2 regions of the Streptomyces sp. LX-29 genome follow, and region 1 is predicted to be linked to the other one. Evidence: riboswitches for the same ligand, from Rfam matches in the RefSeq annotation. Region 1 holds a riboswitch; the other holds the start of a gene.

Region 1 (4,662 bases):
CGGTCCGGTCGCCCGCCGTGGCCGGTCCGGGGCCTCCTGGGGGCCGGTCACGGGCGCCGGCCGGAGGCGTCGGTCAGGAGTGTCGGCAAGGGCTGTCGGTAGCGGGCCGTCGGGTGGGTCGGGCCGGGCGGTCGGTCACGCCGGGCGCCGGCGCAGCTTCTCCCTGTGGGTCGTGGCGAGTCCGAGGTACATCTGGGCGTTGATCTTGATGTGCTCCCGCTCCTCCGCGGTCAGCTCGCGCTTGACCCGGGCGGGCACTCCGGCCACCAGGGAGCCCGGCGGCACCACCATGCCCTGGGGGACCAGCGCCTGGGCGGCGATCAGGGACCCGGCGCCGATCCTGGCCCCGTTGAGGACGGTCGCGCCCATGCCGACCAGCACGTCGTCCTCGACGGTGCACCCGTGCAGCACCACGTTGTGCCCGACGGTCACCCGCTCGCCGACGGTGACCGGAAAGCCCGGATCGACGTGAACGGTGCAGTTGTCCTGAATATTGCTGTCGGCGCCCAGCACGATCGGGCCGCAGTCGGCCCGGAGCACCGCGTGGTACCAGACGCTGCTGCCCGCGGCCAGGGTGACGTCGCCGATCACCACCGACGTCGGCGCCGTGTACGCCCGCGGGTCCACCCGCGGCTCCGCCTCGCCCAGGGCCGCGATCAGCGCCCCGTCGGTCACCGTCGTCTCGTCTGCCACTGCCGTCTCCTCACCCTTGCCACCTCGGTTGACGGCACCGTATGCGACCTGCGGGGCGGCCGGTATGTGATCTCCGCATCAGGAACGCCTTTCCGTCCGCCGCCCGCTGTGATTACGTTGCCCGTGCAGCTGGTTCGCCCCGTCCGCCAGGCGGGACGCGTCGTAAGAGGGAACCCGGTGGAAGTCCGGGACTGCCCCGCAGCGGTGAGTGGGAACGACCGCCGTCATACGCACTGGGCCCGGCCGGGTCTGGGAAGCGACGGCCAGTAGGAGCCTCGTACGACACGAGGCGTGCCCGCGAGTCCGAAGACCTGCCACTGCCCGCGCGCCGGATGGGCGCGTGGCGGATCTCGGCGACCATCGAGGGACGGGTCGGCGGTGCGGCGGGCGCACCCGGAGCGGGTGCCGTGTCCCGCCGTCCCTTCGCGCCCTCGTCCGGTCCCGGGTGACCGTGACTCGCGAAGGAGAGTTCCGTGCCCCAGGCCACCGTGTACGACCACCCCCGGCAGGACTGCGGCCAAGTGGCGGGGCGGGCCGTCGGGTTCGGCGGGATCCCGGTCGCCGTTGACGTCGTCGACGGGGACGACCCCGTCGACGACCTCGACGGGGACGGCGCCCTCCCGAGGGCCGACCACTCCCGGACGCGGATTCCCGGGCCCACGACCCGCCGGTAGCTCGCGGGCCACACCACCTGTCGGTGGCTCGCGGCTCAGGGCCGCGGGTCTCCCATCGAAAGCTGAGGCTCCCTCAATGGGCCGCACCACCACGGTCGGCCGGGCCCACAAGGCGCCTGCCGACTCCCGGGTCACGCTCGCCCACATCATGAGCGAGCACGACACCAACCTCTACGGCACCATCCACGGCGGGGTCGTGATGAAGCTCATCGACGACGCGGCCGCCGCCGCGGCCGGCCGCCACGCCGACGGCCCCGCGGTCACGGTGTCGGTGAACCGGATGAGCTTCCTCGCTCCGGTCCGGGCCGGCGACCTGCTCACCATCCACGCCGAACTGCTCCGCGCCGGACGCACCTCGATGGTGGTGGTCGTACGGGTCACCGCCGAGCGCTGGAACACCTCCGGGCCGGTAGCCGAGGTGGCCACCGCCGAGTTGGCGTTCGTCGCGATCGACGCGGACGGTCGGCCGCGCCCCGTGCCGGCGCTCGACACCGACTCGACCGACACCGACTCGACCGACACCGACTCGACCGACACCGACTCGACCGACACTGGCCAAATCGACTGACGAACCGTCACCATCCGGGCCGGAAAGGGGATTCCGGCCCGGACGCGGCGGGCGTACACTCGTTCGCAGCCCGACCATACGGGCGATACAACTTCATGCGTACGCGACTGGGGAAAGCCGGTGGGAATCCGGCACTGACCTGCAACCGTGAGCGGCGGAGAGCCTCTTCGCCGCGAGTCGGACCGCCCGGCGCGATACGTGCACCGCTTCCCACTGTCACGGTCTGCAGCGTGGAGCCTTGAGCCCCTCGGTTCCGCGTCGTCGCGGCGAGGGCGCGCGGGGACGCCTCGACTCGGGCCCCGGACCGAAGGGCTCCCTCAGATGGCCCGTGCGTTACGCGCGTACCTCGCCGTGCTCGCGCTGCTGTTCGCCGTGGCCGGGTGGGGGCTCGCGGCGGCCGGAAGCGCCGCCGCCGTGGACACCAGCCGCGGACGGCCCGGTTTCTGCCCCGACGCGAACGGCGTCACCGTCGTCGTCGACTTCCGCGAGCTGGGCGGCACCACCATCGTGCGCTGCGCGGTGGGCCGCCAGGCCACCGGGCTGGCAGCCCTGAAGGCCGCGGGCATCCACGTCACCGGCACCAACCGGTGGGGCGAGGCATTCATCTGCCGGCTGGAGAACAAGCCGGGGCCGGAGAGCGAGCCGTGCATCGACACCCCGCCGACCCGGGCCTACTGGTCGTACTGGCACGCGCCCAACGGCGGCCGGTGGAGCTACAGCCAGTACGGCGCCACCTACCGCACCCCGCCCACCGGCAGCTTCGAAGGATGGTCGTTCTCGCTCGACCGGGAGGCGGACGAGGCGGCCGAGCCCCGCGTCGCGCCCCGGCGGCCCGCCCCGTCCACCCCGCCCGCACCGCCCTCCAAGCCCCAGCCCGGCGGCGGGGGTTCCGGCTCCGGTCAGGGCGACGGTGTGGACCCGGGCCCGGCTCCGGGCACGGACCCGGGCAACGGCGCGGGCCGGGGCGGCGACGGAGGCGCCGAGGACGCGCCGCGGACCGGAGACGAGCGGCCCGACCGGCGACCCGCCTCCGGTGATCAGGACCAGACCGACGACGCCGACGCCGACGACCCGGACGCCGCCCGCGACGGGGGCGAGCGGCAGGCCGACGAGGAGGGACCGGCGGGCCGGGCGCGCCCGAGCGGCTCCCCCTCCGCCGCGGGCCCGGCCGCCCCGTCCGACCCCAAGGCGCCGCCCAGCCCGACCGAGGCCGCCGACTGGACCGGCGGCGAGGAGCAGCCGGTGGAGACCGCCGCCCACGACAGCGACATCCCCACCGGAACCCTGCTCGGAGCCGGCGCCGCGGCCGCCCTGGCCGCCTTCGCGGGCGTCACCGCCTGGCGCCGCCGCGCGGCGGGCACGCAGGACCGCACCCGGTGATCGCACGGCTCCGCCCCCTGCCCCGGGCGGTCCACCCCGGTGCCTGGTGGCTCTGGGCGCTCGGGCTGGCCGCCACCGCCGGCCGCACCGCCAACCCGGTGCTGCTGCTGATGATCCTCGCGGTGGCGGCGCTGGTGGTGGCCCAGCGCCGCACCGACGCGCCCTGGGCCCTGGCCTTCCGGATGTATCTGCTGCTCGGCGCCTTCATCGTCGTCATGCGGGTGGTCTTCAGGATCGTCTTCGGCGGCGGGCAGGGGGACACCGTCCTCTTCACCCTGCCCGAGATCCCACTGCCCCACTGGGCCGCCGGCATCCGGCTGTTCGGCCCGGTCGCCGCCGAACAGCTGCTGGGCGGGCTCTACGACGGACTGAGGCTGGCCACCATGGTGATCTGCGTGGGCGCGGCCAACGCCCTGGCCAATCCCAAGCGGATGCTCAAGGCCCTGCCCGGCGCGCTCTACGAGGTCGGCACCGCCGTCGTCATCACCCTCACCGTGGCGCCCCAGCTCGTCGAGAGCGTCCAACGGGTGCGCCGGGCACGACTGCTGAGGGGCGGGCAGGGCAAGGGTGTCGGCGCGCTGCGCGGCATCGTGATCCCCGTCCTGGAGGACGCGATGAACCGCTCGCTGGCCCTGGCAGCCGCCATGGCCTCGCACGGGTACGGCCGCACCGGACGCACCGCACCGCGCGCCCGACGGCTCACCGGCACGCTGGTCGTCTGCGGCCTGCTGGGCGTGTGCGCCGGGCTGTACGGGGCGATGGGCGCCAGCACCCCGCCGTACCTCGGCACCCCGCTGCTGCTGGCCGGGCTGGCGCTTGCCGGCTGCGGGTTCGCCCTCGGCGGCCGACGGGTCAGCCGCTCCAGCTACCGGCCGGATCCCTGGCGCGCCGCCGAGTGGCTCACCGCTGCCTCCGGCATCGCCGCGGCCGTCCTGATGTACGTCGTCTCGCGCACCGACGCCGCCTCCCTCTACCCCTCGCTGTCACCGCTGACCTGGCCCGAGGTGGAGCCGCTGCCCGCGCTGGCGGTGCTGCTGGGCGCGCTGCCCGCCTGGCTGACGCCCGCCCCGCCCCGCCCGCTGCCGAGCCCCACCGGGACCGGGCGGGACGACCGCCGGCTTCCCGACGGCCCTCAGCACCCCCACGACGACCGCCGGCACCCCCACGACCGCCAGAACCCCCACGACCCCCAGCACCCCCACGACCGCCAGAACCTCCGGGAGACCGTCGCGTGATCCGCTTCGACCAGGTGACCTTCAGCTACACCGGAGCCGTGCGCCCCGCGCTGCGCGAAGTGGACCTGCACATCGGCGAGGGCGAGCTGTGCCTGGTCACCGGACGGACCGG
Region 2 (4,662 bases), 1.7 Mb from region 1:
ATCGCGCTCCAGCTCGTCGGCATCCAGGCGGTGCTGGACGTGATGGGGGTCGGCGGCGGGGAGAACACCAACTGGTTCATCAAGGACCTGCCGCTGCTCATCGCCTTCGGCGTGCTCGCCGCGTACACCTACTCCTCCGGGCTGCGCGCCCCCGCGCTCATCGCCTTCGTCAAGGACGCCCTGATCTACCTCGTCATCGCGGTGGCGATCATCTACATCCCGATCAAGCTCGGTGGCTTCGACGACATCTTCGCCAAGGCCGGTGACGCCCTCTCCCAGACCAACGACGCCGGGAAGCCACGCGGCGCGCTGGCCCCAGGGGAGGCCTCGCAGTGGGCCTACGCCACCCTGGCGCTCGGCTCGGCGCTGGCGCTGTTCATGTATCCGCACTCGATCACCGCGACGCTCTCCAGCCGCAGCCGCGAGGTGATCCGCCGGAACACCACCATCCTGCCGCTGTACTCGCTGATGCTGGGGCTGTTGGCGCTGCTCGGGTTCATGGCGATCGCGGCGGGCGTGAAGGTGGACAACGCGCAGCTGTCCATCCCGCAGCTGTTCGAGGACATGTTCCCGGACTGGTTCGCGGGGGTGGCCTTCGCCGCGATCGGCATCGGCGCGCTGGTCCCGGCGGCGATCATGTCGATCGCCGCGGCCAACCTCTTCACCCGCAACATCTACAAGGACTTCCTGCGGCCGGACGCCACGCCCGCGCAGGAGACCAAGGTCTCCAAGCTGGTGTCGCTGCTGGTGAAGGTGGGCGCGCTGGCCTTCGTCCTCACCATGGACAAGACCGTCGCGATCAACTTCCAGCTGCTGGGCGGCATCTGGATCCTGCAGACCTTCCCGGCGCTGGTGGGCGGCCTGTTCACCCGCTGGTTCCACCGCTGGGCGCTGCTGGCCGGCTGGGCGGTCGGCATGGTCTACGGCACCGTCGCGGCGTACGGCGTGGCCAGCCCCACCCAGAAGCACTTCGGCGGCAGCCAGAAGGAGATTCCGGGCATCGGCGAGATCGGCTACATCGGTCTGACCGCCTTCGTCCTCAACGTCGTCGTCACCGTCGCCCTGACCCTGGTGCTGCGGGCGCTGAAGGCGCCCCAGGGCGTGGACGAGACCTCGCCCGAGGACTACACGGCGGACGCGGGCGACCCGGGCGTCGCCGCCGAGCTGCCGCCGGCGACGGCGGGCGCCCCCGGCGGGCACTGACCCCGTCACACGCCGTCCGTGTGGGCCGGGCCGACCCCTCCCCGTTGTCGGCCCGGCCCACACGGCGCCACCGGGTGCGGCGCGCTCGAGCCGCACCCGCGTCGCGGCGCCCGCGCGTGTCGTCGCCTCAGATGCCGGGCGAAGACGCCCCCGGTCGGCACCGCCACCATGATCACCCCCGTCGCCGTCGTCCCGCCGTCAAGCCCAACCGTCCGCGTCCGCGCATCATTCCCCCGAGCTCGTGAAGGGTCGCGACCGGCCACCCCGCCCCCGACCCCTCGCCACCGCGGCCGAGCACACCGAGCACACCGAGGCCCGACAACCGGTCCCGGTCCCGGGGCGCGATCGATGCCCGGGGCGCCGGCCGGCGACTCCATACGCCCGCCGCATCAGGGGTCACCGGGGCGCGCACCCTCTCCACCACGCCACACTGCGGTCTATGGACATCATCGTCAGGAACGCGCGGGACGAGGAGCTGGACGAGGTCGGGGAGCTCACCGTGGAGGTCTACCTCGGAGACGGACTGCTGCATCGCGGGGCCGACAGCCCCTATCTGGCCGAGCTGCGCGACGCCCGGCACCGGGCCCGCCACTGCGACGTGCTGGTGGCCGCCGACGCGGCCGGCGGCCCGCTCCTCGGCGCGGTCGCCTTCGTGGGTGAGGGAGGGGCGTACGCGAACCTGGCGCGCCCCGGCGAGGCGGAGTTCCGCATGCTGGCCGTGCGGTCCGCCGCGCGCCGCCGGGGCGCCGCGGAGGCGCTGGTGCGCGCCTGTCTGCGGCGCGCCCGCGAGCTGCGGCGGGAGCGTGTCGTGATGTCCAGTCAGACCGACATGACGGCCGCCCACCGGCTCTACGAGCGACTCGGCTTCGTTCGCACACCCGAGCGGGACTGGTCCGTAGTGCCCGGTCTCACACTGATCACCTTCGCTCTGGAGCTCTCGCCGGAGGGATGAGGGCACGGCGGCGCGGTAGCGTGGAGGGGCAGGGGCGCGGCAGGCTCGCCGCGCCCCCTCTGCATGCCGTGTGCCGACCCCGCGGATGCCCCGTGCCACCGGCGGAACAGCGCGCCCCGGGCCTTGTGCGCCGCGCGCCGGACCCGCCCCCGGCGCGTACGCCAGCGCGCTGCCACACCCACCGGGAGTAGCACGACAGTGCGAAACGCGTAACCACGGGACACAACATGTGGGGGCGCATGCGAAGGTCAACACAAGATGTATGCTCATCCTCGCTGTCGTCGCAGGGGAATCCGGTGCGAATCCGGAACTGTCCCGCAACGGTGTACGTGTGCCTTTTTGCGTACATGTGAGTCCGACGACCTGCCGACAGCCTCGAAGACGTCCGGGCCTCGTGGGTTGGGCAGGTGGACGCTGCGCGGTGTGCCTTCCGTTCGGTTCGGCATGCCCGCACGCGGCCATCGCGCACCACCCCTCCGCAGGCCCCCAGCCGAGCGAGGGAGAGCATCCCGTGACCATCGCGCCCGCCGATCCGGTCTCAGAGGCAGCGGACCCGAAGGCCGTAGCCGACGCACCGGGCACCGCCCTGCTGCGCACTCTGACGGACCTCACCGCGGACCTGCCCGCCACCGACCCCGGCAAGGTCGCGGCCGCCGCCCTGCGCGGCCGCCACGCCGGTTCCGACGAAGCGGAGCTGCGCACCCTCGCCATCGAGGCGGCCGCCGGCCTGATCGCCGAGGAGCCCGAGTACTCCAGGCTCGCCGCGCGCCTGCTGACCATCGCCATCGCGGAGGAGGCGGCCGGGCAGGGTGCGGTCTCCTTCTCCGCCTCCGTCGAGGTCGGGCACCGCGAGGGCCTGATCGCCGACACCACCGTCGCGTTCGTCCGCGCCCACGCCGCGCGGCTGGACGCGCTGGTGGAGAAGACCGTCGCCGACGGCGCCGACGACCGCTTCGGCTACTTCGGCCTGCGCACCCTGCACAGCCGCTACCTTTTGCGCCACCCGATCACCCGTCAGGTGGTCGAGACCCCGCAGCACTTCCTGCTGCGTGTGGCCTGCGGTCTGGCCGAGGACCTCTCCGAGCGGGCGCTGGAGGACGTCTGCGAGCTGTACGGCCTCACCAGCTCGCTCTCCTACCTGCCCAGCTCCCCCACGCTCTTCAACTCCGGCACCCGCCACCCGCAGATGTCCTCCTGCTATCTGCTGGACTCCCCGCTGGACGAGCTGGACTCGATCTACGACCGCTACCACCAGGTGGCGCGGCTGTCGAAGCACGCCGGCGGCATCGGCCTGTCCTACTCCCGGATCCGGGCCCGCGGTTCGCTGATCCGCGGCACCAACGGCCACTCCAACGGCATCGTGCCGTTCCTGCGCACCCTCGACGCCTCCGTCGCCGCCGTCAACCAGGGCGGCCGGCGCAAGGGCGCGGCCTGCGTCTACCTGGAGTCCTGGCACGCGGACATCGAGGAGTTCCTGGAGCTGCGGGACAACACCGGTGAGGAGGCCCGCCGCACCCACAACCTCAACATCGCGCACTGGATCCCGGACGAGTTCATGCGCCGCGTCGAGACCGACGCCGAGTGGTCGCTGTTCTCCCCGGCCGACGTGCCGGAGCTGGTGGACCTGTGGGGCGAGGAGTTCGACGCCGCCTACCGCAAGGCCGAGGCCGAGGGCAAGGCCGTCAAGACCATCGCCGCGCGCGTGCTGTACGCCCGGATGATGCGCACCCTGGCGCAGACCGGCAACGGCTGGATGACGTTCAAGGACGCCGCCAACCGCACCGCCAACCAGACCGCCGAGCCCGGCAAGGTCATCCACTCCTCCAACCTCTGCACGGAGATCCTGGAGGTCACCAACGACGGCGAGACCGCCGTCTGCAACCTCGGCTCGGTCAACCTCTCCGCGCACCTCGGCGCCGACGGGCAGATGGACTGGGAGCGACTGGACGCCACCGTCCGCACCGCCGTCACCTTCCTCGACCGCGTCGTGGACATCAACTTCTACCCGACCGAGCAGGCCGGGGCGTCCAACAGCCGCTGGCGGCCGGTGGGTCTGGGCCTGATGGGCCTTCAGGACGTGTTCTTCAAGCTGCGGCTGCCGTTCGACTCGGCCGAGGCCAAGGAGCTCTCCACCAGGATCTCCGAGCGCATCATGCTGGCCGCCTACGAGGCCTCCTGCGACCTCGCCGAGCGGCACGGCCCGCACCCGGCCTGGGAGGAGACCCGCACCGCCCGCGGCGTGCTGCACCCGGACCACTACGCCGCCGCGCGGCGGACCTGGCCGGAGCGCTGGGAGGCGCTGCGCACCCGGATGGCACAGACCGGTATGCGCAACTCGCTGCTGCTGGCGATCGCCCCGACCGCCACCATCGCCTCCATCGCGGGCGTGTACGAGTGCATCGAGCCGCAGGTCTCCAACCTGTTCAAGCGCGAGACGCTCAGCGGCGAGTTCCTCCAGGTGAACTCCTACCTGATCGACGACCTGAAGAAGCTCGGCGTCTGGGACG

The links. Region 1 has a riboswitch for cobalamin ahead of LRS74_RS03725 (hypothetical protein). Riboswitches for the same ligand answer to the same signal wherever they lie in the genome.
Region 2: linked by a shared signal. The riboswitch ahead of LRS74_RS10860 (ribonucleoside-diphosphate reductase subunit alpha) and the one ahead of LRS74_RS03725 (hypothetical protein) in region 1 are both predicted to bind cobalamin.

What each region holds. Positions count from the first base shown of each region.
Region 1 covers NZ_CP089746.1:837,569-842,230, reverse strand. Annotated here, with positions in the region: gene LRS74_RS03740 (gamma carbonic anhydrase family protein) at 136-675, opposite strand; cobalamin riboswitch at 807-1,027, shown strand; gene LRS74_RS03735 (hypothetical protein) at 1,167-1,367, shown strand; gene LRS74_RS03730 (acyl-CoA thioesterase) at 1,444-1,935, shown strand; cobalamin riboswitch at 1,999-2,140, shown strand; gene LRS74_RS03725 (hypothetical protein) at 2,257-3,315, shown strand; gene LRS74_RS03720 (energy-coupling factor transporter transmembrane component T) at 3,312-4,550, shown strand; gene LRS74_RS03715 (ABC transporter ATP-binding protein) at 4,547-4,662, shown strand, end outside.
Region 2 covers NZ_CP089746.1:2,558,371-2,563,032, forward strand. Annotated here, with positions in the region: gene LRS74_RS10850 (sodium:solute symporter family protein) at 1-1,203, shown strand, start outside; gene LRS74_RS10855 (GNAT family N-acetyltransferase) at 1,643-2,155, shown strand; cobalamin riboswitch at 2,401-2,541, shown strand; gene LRS74_RS10860 (ribonucleoside-diphosphate reductase subunit alpha) at 2,667-4,662, shown strand, end outside.